3 regions of the Acidihalobacter prosperus genome follow, and region 3 is predicted to be linked to each of the others. Evidence: predicted binding sites of a transcription regulator. Region 3 holds the regulator's gene; each other region holds the start of a gene.
What was found. The regulator sigma-54, encoded in region 3, starts transcription at its own class of promoters, with help from an activator protein. The targets are predictions, from matches to a motif close to TGGCANGNTNCNTGCTT.
Positions count from the first base shown of each region.

Region 1: the regulator sigma-54 is predicted to act here: its motif matches at 1,399-1,415, upstream of flgB (flagellar basal body rod protein FlgB).
Region 2: the regulator sigma-54 is predicted to act here: its motif matches at 1,268-1,284, upstream of THPRO_RS04395 (flagellar basal body-associated FliL family protein).

Region 1 is NZ_JQSG02000002.1:129,314-132,586, reverse strand. Features, by position in the region: gene THPRO_RS04555 (transglycosylase SLT domain-containing protein) at 1-288, opposite strand, end outside; gene THPRO_RS04550 (class I SAM-dependent methyltransferase) at 353-1,213, opposite strand; gene flgB (flagellar basal body rod protein FlgB) at 1,451-1,849, shown strand; gene flgC (flagellar basal body rod protein FlgC) at 1,852-2,268, shown strand; gene THPRO_RS04535 (flagellar hook assembly protein FlgD) at 2,286-3,002, shown strand; gene flgE (flagellar hook protein FlgE) at 3,046-3,273, shown strand, end outside.
Region 2 is NZ_JQSG02000002.1:94,805-98,077, forward strand. Features, by position in the region: gene fliM (flagellar motor switch protein FliM) at 1-682, opposite strand, end outside; gene THPRO_RS04395 (flagellar basal body-associated FliL family protein) at 692-1,192, opposite strand; gene THPRO_RS04400 (methyl-accepting chemotaxis protein) at 1,411-3,075, opposite strand; gene THPRO_RS04405 (methyl-accepting chemotaxis protein) at 3,223-3,273, opposite strand, start outside.
Region 3 is NZ_JQSG02000003.1:108,808-112,080, forward strand. Features, by position in the region: gene lptA (lipopolysaccharide transport periplasmic protein LptA) at 1-371, shown strand, start outside; gene lptB (LPS export ABC transporter ATP-binding protein) at 368-1,093, shown strand; gene THPRO_RS07260 (RNA polymerase factor sigma-54) at 1,159-2,619, shown strand; gene hpf (ribosome hibernation-promoting factor, HPF/YfiA family) at 2,842-3,162, shown strand; gene ptsN (PTS IIA-like nitrogen regulatory protein PtsN) at 3,187-3,273, shown strand, end outside.

The DNA.
Region 1 (3,273 bases), on a different contig from region 3:
CAGGGTGGTACTGATCGGCAGGCTGGCATGGGCTTTGAGAAAGGCGTCGATCGCCGGGCGTTGCGCCTGTTCGATCGTATGCTCGAGATAGGCGTAGCGCAGGTAGGGATGAAGCAGATTGCCGCGCAGGTCATGCGCGAGCGTCTCGAAACGGTCGATACGATTGGAGGCCAGGGCGTCGAGCGCTGCCCTGAACCGTGCCGCTGAATCGGCCGATGCGGCCTGGGAGGCCATGCCGGAAGCGGCGAGCATCAGTATGATGAGCACCCTTGTCAGGACGGCTCGCATGCGTATCGTCTCCCTCGACAATGCGTAGATTGTGAGCCGCAAATCAGCGTTTTGCAAAGAGAATTTACGGGTTCTGGGGCACCTGGCCGATAGCAATGAAGTCGGCGTCGAGTTCGAACCGGTCCTGCGCGAAGTCTTGCCGAAGCGCATCCACGGCGGCCTCGAATGCTTCGGCGGTGATCAAGCCCGCATCGAGCAGCGCGGCGCGTTCGCTCTGCAGGCGCTCGATCTGATGCTGCTCCATTTCGGCGTTGCGCCCATGCTGCAGCCCGAGGCGGACGCGGGGCATGAGGATGACCTGTATGGCCTCAAGGCCAGCGGCGCGCATCAGACCGTACAGGCGCCGGCCGATGCGGCGATCGCCACCGCGACGGATCTGCAGCGCGCCGATGGCCTCGCGAAGCGTCGCCAGCGCAGGCGTTTCCGGCGGCTCGCCCAGCGCGACCCCATCGTCGACGTCGATGATCATGATGCGTCCCCCGGGGCGGGTCACGCGGCGCATTTCAGCCAGCGCGTATTGTGGCGAGGGCAGGTGTTGGAACACGTAACGCGCGACGGTCATCGCCTGGCTCGCGGTTTCGGCCGGCAGCGCCGAGGCTTCGCCTGCCAGCATTTCGATGGACACGCCGAGCCGCTTCGCCAGAGCCGCCAGCAGCGCCAGCGCTTCGGCGTCGTTGTCGACGGCCGTGATGCGGGTCTGGCCGTCCGTCTGCCAGGCCAGGTCCAGGGTCAGTGCGCCGGTGCCGGCGCCCACGTCAAGGATGGGGCCCTGGATGCCGCCCAGGCTGGTGAGGGTGACGAGCCGCTGGAAATGGGTGAACAGACTCTGTCTCAACAGCCAGCGATGCGCCTGCGCCTGTTCGGCAAGCGGATGGATCGCATCGGCGACGCGTTGCATCCATTGTTCAATGGGTTCCTGGGGCATGGGCGTTCGTTCGCTCCGGCTTGGGCCGCACATGCTAACCCCCGTCAGGCCATGGATCAAAACGCTTTATCGGCTTGATATGCGGGGTGGCCTGCGGCGACGTCGCTTGCCGCGACAGCGGCGAAAGCTTGCCGCCTGAGCGGCTGCCGCAGCCGCAAAGCCGCATGGGTACTGGCTTTCTGGATTGGCATCCATATTGCTATCGACCCACTGTGTGGAAACTTTAGGATGCTGGCAATGCCGTTTTCGATCGATCAGGCACTGGGTGTGTTCCCGCAGGCGTTGCAACTCGAGGCGCAACGGGCGCAACTGCTCGCGTCGAACATCGCCAATGCCGATACGCCTGGCTACAAGGCCCGCGATATCGATTTCAAGGCGGCGCTGGCGGCGCAGGGCGGACAGGGTGGCGCGCTGCCGCTGATGCGCACCAACCCCGAGCACATGGAGCCGTCCGCCGCCGGAGGGCCTGCGCCTGTGCTGTATCAGGTGCCGCTGCAGCCGTCGCTGGACGGCAATACGGTCAACCTGCAGTACAACCAGGCGGCGTTCGGCGAGAACGCGCTGCGTTACCAGGCCACGCTGACCATTCTGAGCGGACGTCTCTCGGGGCTCAGCAAGGCGATCATGGGGACCTGATCATGAGTCTGTACAGTATTTTCAATATCGCCGGTTCAGGCCTCGCCGCGCAGAGCGTGCGACTGAATACCGTGGCCAGCAACCTCGCCAATGCCGACGACGTCGCCTCCAGCGAGCAGGCGGCCTATCGCGCCCGTCAGCCGGTCTTCGCCACCGCGCTGTTCCATGCCCAGGGCGGCGGTTCGGCAGTGGGCGTGCGCGTGACCGATATCCAGGAGAGCCAGGCGCCCGTCCGACGTGAATATTCGCCGGGCAATCCGCTCGCCGACAAGCAGGGCTACGTTTACACGACCAATGTCAATACGGTCGAGCAGATGGCCAATATGATCTCGGCCTCGCGCAGCTACCAGAACAACGTCAACGTCCTGTCCACAACCCAGCAGCTGCTGCTCAGCACCGTGCAGCAGCTCGGCAAGTAATCCTTCGAGGTGGAAGCATGAGCACAAGCGCCGTCAATTCGAGTTTCGACCCCAGCATTCTCGCGCAGCTCGGTATTACCGGCAGCACGAGTTCCCCGACCACCGCGACCAGTGGTACGGCTTCATCCACCGGCCAGCTGGGGCAGCAGGCGTTCCTGAACCTGATGGTGGCCGAACTCAAGAACCAGGATCCCACGCAGCCGATGAGCGGTCAGAACATGCTGGCCCAGTTGGCGCAGTTCAGTACCGTGTCCGGTATCCAGAACATGTCCTCATCGTTCGCCACGCTGTCGAAGTCGCTGTCGACCAATCAGGCATTGCAGGCGGCCAGTCTGGTCGGTCGGACCGTGCTGGCGCCGTCCTCGATGGCGGTGCTGCCGGCGACCGGCTCGCTGCAGGGTTCGGTCGACATCAGCTCGCCGGCCTCGCAGGTTTCGGTGGGGATTTATGACCGCAGCGGCCAGCTGGTCAAGCAGATCGATCTCGGCACACAGGCGCAGGGTCTGGCAAATTTCAGCTGGGACGGCACCAACATGCAGGGCACGCCGATGCCGGCCGGGACCTACGAGGTCAAGGCGGTCGGTCAGGTCAACGGTCAGAACCAGGGGCTCAACGTGCTGTCCCCTGCGCAGGTATCGAGCGTCACGCTGGCGCAGAACGGGGGGCCGATCACCCTTTCTCTGGGCGACGGCATGGGCAGCGTCGACCTTTCCCAGGTACGGCAGATCAGTTAGAGCGATCCGGCAGTTAAGGCGCATTAGATAAGGAGAACGCACAATGTCTTTCGGAACGGCACTGACCGGTTTGAACGCGGCGTCCGAGGCGCTCAACGTGACCGCCAACAACATCGCCAACGCCGGCACCACGGGTTTCAAATCCTCGCGCGCGGAGTTCGGCGACATCTACGCCACGGCCTACAACGGCATCAGCAACAAGGCCGTGGGTTCGGGCGTGCAGCTGCAGGCGGTGACCCAGCAGTTCAGCCAGGGCACGCTGCACAATACG
Region 2 (3,273 bases), on a different contig from region 3:
GAATCGGCTCGACCATGGAATACGGCATGGTCACGTGCAGGTCGCCGCCACCGCCCTCGAGTTCGATGTGAAAGGTCGAGACCACCACCACTTCGGTCGGGCTGACGATATTGGCGAATTGCGGATTGACCTCGGAATTGAGGTATTCGAAGAACAGGGGCATGACCGGCGCCCAGGCTTCCTTCATGTCCTTGTAGCTGAGGTCCAGCATCATCTTGACCACCCGCATTTCGGTCGGCGTGAAGTCGCGGCCCTCGATCTTGGCCCGGAAGCGCCCATCGCCGCCGAAGAAGTTATCGACGGAGATGAACACCAGTTGCGGGTCGATCACGAACAAGGCCGTCCCGCGCAGCGGGCGTATGCGCGTCAAATTGAGGCTGGTCGGCACGAACAGGCCGCGCAGATACTCGGAAAACTTGAGGATGCGGATACTCTTGACGCTGATCTCCGGCGCGAATCGCAGCATGTTGAACAAACTGATGCGGAAGTGGCGCGCAAAACGCTCGTTGATCATCTCCAGGGTCGGCATGCGTCCGCGGACGATGCGTTCCTGGCTGGTCAGGTCGTACTCGCGCGCGCCCTCATCCGCTCCTCCGTCCGGAGTGGTGTCGACACCGCCATTGTCGACGCCATGCAGCAGGGCGTCGATTTCCTCCTGGGACAGAACGTCATTCGTGGCCATGGCCGAGTGTCACTGCATCACGAAATTGGTGAAGTAAACCTGCTCGATCAAATGCTTGTCGCCCGAATCCTTAAGCACCGCATTGATGCTCGCGAGTACCTGCTTGCGTAGGGCCTCCTTGCCTTCCGGGGTACTGACCACCGCATATTTCTGTCCGCTCAGCAGGCTGATCAGGCGATTGCGAACCGCTGGCATGTTTTCCTTGACCGCGTCGATCGCCTTCTGGTCGCGTGCCATGACGTCGATCCCCAACTGCAGGAAGCGCACCGGCTGGTCCGGACCCAGATTGACGACCATCGCGGGTTCGATGGACAGATAGATCGCGGGCTTCTTCGGCGCCGGCGCCTCCGCTTGTGCTGTTTCGCCCTTGTGTGCCTTGCTCGAGAAGGCGCCGGTGAAAAACAACGTCGCCCCGATGCCCAAGCCCAGCACCAGCACCACGACAACCGAAACGATCACGATGAGCTTGACCTTGGATCCGCTCTTCGCCGGCTGTGCTTCCTCTGCCATCTTCAAATCTCCTGGTTCGATTAGCCTTGAATGCCGCGCGTGATCATCGGGTTCGCGACGCCTGCGCACAAACACAAGCAAACTCCGAGCCACACCCAATAATAGATTTATTAATCAAATAGATAAAAACGCACCACAGAGCCGGACAACTCCGAGCGCCAAAATACCGGCGGCCTGGCCCGTGCGGCTTGCCTGACGCCGCGCGGGCCGGACTGCCGCTAAATGCGGAACTGACCGATCAGCGACTGCAGCTGGGCCGCAAGACGGGCCAGTTCCTCGCTGGCGCTCGCGGTCTGTTCGGAACCGGCCGATGTCTGCTGGGTCACCTGGCTGATATTGTTGACGTTGCGGTCGATCTCGCTCGCCACCGATGACTGCTCCTCGGCCGCACTCGCGATCAGGGCATTCATGTCGTTGATCCGGGCCACCGAGCGCGTAATCGCATCCAGCGACTGATCCGCCGCCCGTGCCTGCCCGACGCCGGCGTGGGCCCGGTCGCGGCCGCTGTCCATGACCGTGACCGCATTTCGGGCACCCACCTGCAGGCGCTCGATCATGCCACGGATTTCCTCCGTCGAATCCTGCGTGCGCCTGGCCAGCGTGCGCACCTCGTCCGCCACCACCGCGAATCCACGGCCCTGCTCGCCCGCGCGCGCCGCCTCGATCGCCGCGTTCAGCGCCAACAGGTTGGTCTGCTCCGAGATTCCGCTGATCACCTCCAGCACGCGACCGATCTGCTCGCTGTCGCTTTCGAGCGCCTGTATGACCTGCGCCGCCTGCTCGACTTCCGTGGCCAACGCGTCTATCGCCCCGACCGTCTGTCCGACCACCTGACGGCCTTGCCGCGCCTCTCCATCGGCGGCCCGGGCCGCCTGTGCCGCCTCATTGGCATGCCGGGCCACTTCCTGCACCGTCGCCGACATCTGGTTCATCGCCGCCGCCACCTGGTCCGTTTCGCTCTGCTGCCGGCGGACATGCCCGCGCGTCTCGTCGCTGGTCGCCGAGAGCTCCTCCGCCGCCGCCGCCAGCTGCGCCGTCGAGCCCGACACCTGCCGGATAAGCTGCTGGATACGATCCACGAAGCGATTGAAGGCGCGCGCCAGCGCACCCACTTCATCCTCGCGATGTTCGTCGAGTCGCTGCGTCAGATCGCCCTCGCCCGCCGCAATCTCGGCCAGCCGTTCGGTCACCAGCCCCAGCGGGCGCGTTACCGACCGCCCGAGCCAGGCCACGAGCAGGAGGCCGATGACGAGTGCCGCCAGGGCCACCAGCCCGTATTGCAGCATCTGCGCCTGGAAGGCCTGTTCGAGGTCGACCAGATAGAGCCCCGAGCCGATCACCCAGCCCCAGGCGGGCACTGCCGTCACGTAGGCCACCTTGTCCACCGGCTGCGTATGCCCGGGCAACGGCCAGACGTAATGGATGAAACCGCTTCCCTTGCGCTGCACCAGATCGACGATATCGTCGTAGACCGGCTTGCCGTTGGCGTCCTTGAACCCGCTCAGATCGCGGCCGTCCAAGGCGGGCTTGATCGGATGCATCACCATCTGCGGCTGCATGTCGTTGATCCAGAAATAGCCGTATCGGCCATAGCGAAGACTCGCCACCGCCTTCATCGCCTCCTGCTTGGCCTGTGCTTCGCTCATCTCGCCAGACTGCACACGGTTGACGAACCCCTGCACGAGACTGGCCGCCGTCTGAACCTCGCGCTGAACCTGCCCCTCGCGCTCCGCCAGCATGTGGCGATCGGCATCCCAGAGACTCAGCGCCGTGGTCGCGACCAGCAAAAGCATGAAGGCCACGCCCAAGAAATAAAGCCGTCCCTGAATGGTGTTCATCCGCGCCCACAATCCCGGTGAGCCGTACTGCTGATACGCTGACATGATTTCCTCGTGGTTGTGTGATCTTGTCGTAGAGAGGGCGTATGGAACAATCGTCCGCGCCAAAGCGCGCGCAGCCGCCGCCCCATGTGGGGCGGCGGCTGCGCGCGGGTGTCTTCTGGCGGTCGGTTTATAACATGGGGTAGCGTCTCATGCCGCGTGGATCTTGAACTGCGAGACCAGCGACTGCAGACCCGCCGA
Region 3 (3,273 bases):
GCATCTACACCGGGCACGTCCGCGTCACCCAGAACACCCTCACCATCGACGGCGACCGACTGACCGTGGTGGCGCCGCCCAAGGGACCGGTCGAACGCCTGACCATGGACGGCAACCCGGCCACCTTCAGCGACGTCACCCCCAAGGGCAAACCGGTCAAGGGACACGCGGCGCACATGCTCTACCTGCCGGACAGCCGGCAGATACAACTGCAGGGACAGGCCGAACTGAGCCAGGAGCGCAACACCTTCAGCAGCACGCATATCGTCTACGACACGAAAAATGGCGTCGTCACCGCCGGTGCGCCTGGGCATCGCGTCGAGGCCACGCTGGTGCCCGATCAGGGCACGACGGGAAAATCCGCGCCATGAGCGTGCTCGGCGCCAGTGGCCTGACCAAGCGCTATCGCGGACGCGACGTGCTCGGCGGCGTTTCCCTCGAGGTCGGCAGCGGCGAAATCGTCGGCCTGCTCGGCCCCAACGGCGCGGGCAAGACCACCTGCTTCTACATCATCGTCGGTCTGATTCAGCCGGATTCGGGGCGGATACACCTCAACGATCAGGACATCACCCGCTTCCCCATGCACGCCCGCGCACGCATGGGCGTTGGCTATCTGCCGCAGGAAGCCTCGGTTTTCCGCCGCCTCAGCGTCGAAGCCAACATCCGCGCCGTACTCGAACTGCGTGACAATCTCGACCCCAGGGCACAGAATGAAACCCTGGAAAGTCTGTTGGATGAATTGCAGATCGGGCATATCCGCGCCAGTCGCGGCTTCAGCCTCTCGGGCGGTGAGAGACGACGCGTCGAGATTGCGCGCGCGCTGGCCGCCGACCCGGCCTTCATCCTGCTCGACGAACCCTTCGCCGGCGTCGACCCCATTTCGGTACTCGACATCCAGCGGATCGTGCGACACCTGAGCGACCGGGACATTGGCGTCTTGATTACCGATCACAATGTGCGTGAAACCCTCGGCATCTGCCAGCGAGCCTATATCCTGAGCGAGGGTCATGTGCTCGCCGAAGGCGCGCCGGAAGACATCCTGCACAATCAGAAGGCCCGCGAGGTCTATCTGGGGCAGGACTTCCGACTCTAACAACATCCCGTAGACCGATGATGACCATTGCGTTAAACGCGGATTCAAGATAAACATCAGGCGCGATGATCAAGCCATCCATTCAACTCAGGCTGGGGCAATCCCTGGCGATGACTCCCCAGCTGCAGCAGGCGATACGTCTGCTGCAGTACTCGACGCTCGAGCTGCAGACGCACATCCAGGAAGTGCTCGAGACCAACCCCATGCTCGAAATCGACGAGGACGGCGGCCGGGGCGAAGGCGCGGACGGCGAACCGATCAACGGCGAAGCCCGCGAAAGCAGCGCCGAGGACAGTCCGTCGCAGGACACGATTCCGGACGAGCTGCCCGTCGACAGCGCCTGGGACGACATCTACGAACCGCCCTCCGCGGCCGGCTCCGCACCCTCCGAAGGCGACGACCGCGACCCCTATGAGTCGCAGAGCGGAGACGGCGAATCGCTTGCGGACCATCTGCTCTGGCAGGTCCACCTCGCCACCATGAACGAGCAGGACCGCCTGATCGCCATGACCCTGATCGACGCGATCGGCAACGACGGCTATCTTCAGGAAGACCTGGAAAACATCCGCGCCTCGCTCGCGGATCAACTGCAGACCGAACTCGAGATCGAGGACGTCGAAGCCGTACTGCATCTCGTACAACGGCTCGATCCGCCCGGCTGCGGTGCGCGCAACCTGTCCGAGTGCCTTGACATACAGCTCTCGGAGATGCCGAGGGACACCCCCCGGCTGGCATCGGCGCGGCATCTTGTGCAATCGCACATCGACCTGCTCGGCAACCACGATTTCAAGGCACTGATGCGTCACCTGGATCTGGACGAGACCGAGCTGCAGGAAACCATCGCACTGATCCAGTCGCTCAACCCCCGCCCTGGCGCGCAGATCAGCAACAGCCGCCCCGAGTACATCGTCCCCGACGTGACCGTGCGCAAACAGGGGCAGCGCTGGCGCGTGGAGCTCAACTCGGAGGTGGCGCCGCGCCTGCGCGTGAATTCGACCTACGCCTCGATGGTCCGGCGCGCGGACAGCAGCGTGGACAACACCTACATGAAGAATCAGCTGCAGGAGGCCCGCTGGTTCATCAAGAGCCTGCAAAGCCGCAACGAAACCCTGTTGCGCGTCGCCACCGCCATCGTCGAGCAACAGCGAGGCTTTCTGGAATACGGCGAGGAGGCCATGAAACCGCTGGTGCTGCGCGACATCGCCGAACAGGTCGAGATGCACGAATCGACCATCTCCCGCGTCACCACCCAGAAATACATGTATACCCCCCGCGGCATCTTCGAATTCAAGTACTTCTTCTCCAGCCATGTCGGCACGGCCGACGGCGGCGAGTGCTCGGCCGTCGCCATACGCGCGATGATCCGCAAGCTGATCGAGGGCGAACCCGGTGACAAGCCCCTGTCGGACAGCAAGATCGCCGACCTGCTCGGCGAAAAGGGCATCCAGGTGGCGCGCCGCACCGTGGCCAAGTACCGCGAGGGCATGAACATCCCGTCCTCCAGCGATCGCAAGCGCCTCAACTAGACTCAGATTATGGCGACTTCACACGTATCCTCGACCTTGCGCACCGCGAAACACCTGCCGCGGGCCGGCCGGACCAGGGAGCACGGTCGGGTGCGAGCGTCGACATCAGGCGGCGGGGGATGCCGCCCCTGGCCGCGAAAGCGGCCGCGGGATGGCGCCAGCCATGACGGCCCCGCCCCCCACATGGGCACATAAGACATGGCCCTCAACGAGGAGTATCGTATGCAAATCAATCTGTCCGGGCACCATATCGAGCTGACCGACGCCCTGCGCAGCTATGTGAGCGAAAAATTCCAGCGCCTCGAGCGGCATTTCGACAACATGATTGACGTCCACGTGATCCTCTCCGTAGAAAAACTGCGCCAGAAAGCCGAAGCCAGCCTCAATCTCAGCGGCAACCAGCTCTTCGCGGACGCCGTCAGCGAAGACATGTACGCCGCCATCGACGCACTCGTCGACAAGCTCGACCGGCAGGTCATCAAGCACAAGGAAAAAACCAAGGACCACCACAAGGCCGAAGCGACCAAACGCACGGCCACCTGAAAACATCGGGGCGACACCTGAACCATGCAGATAGGCGAACTTCTCACCACCGAGCGCATCCTCAGCGGTGCCGACATCCACAGCAAGAAACGGGCGCTGGAAGCACTGAGC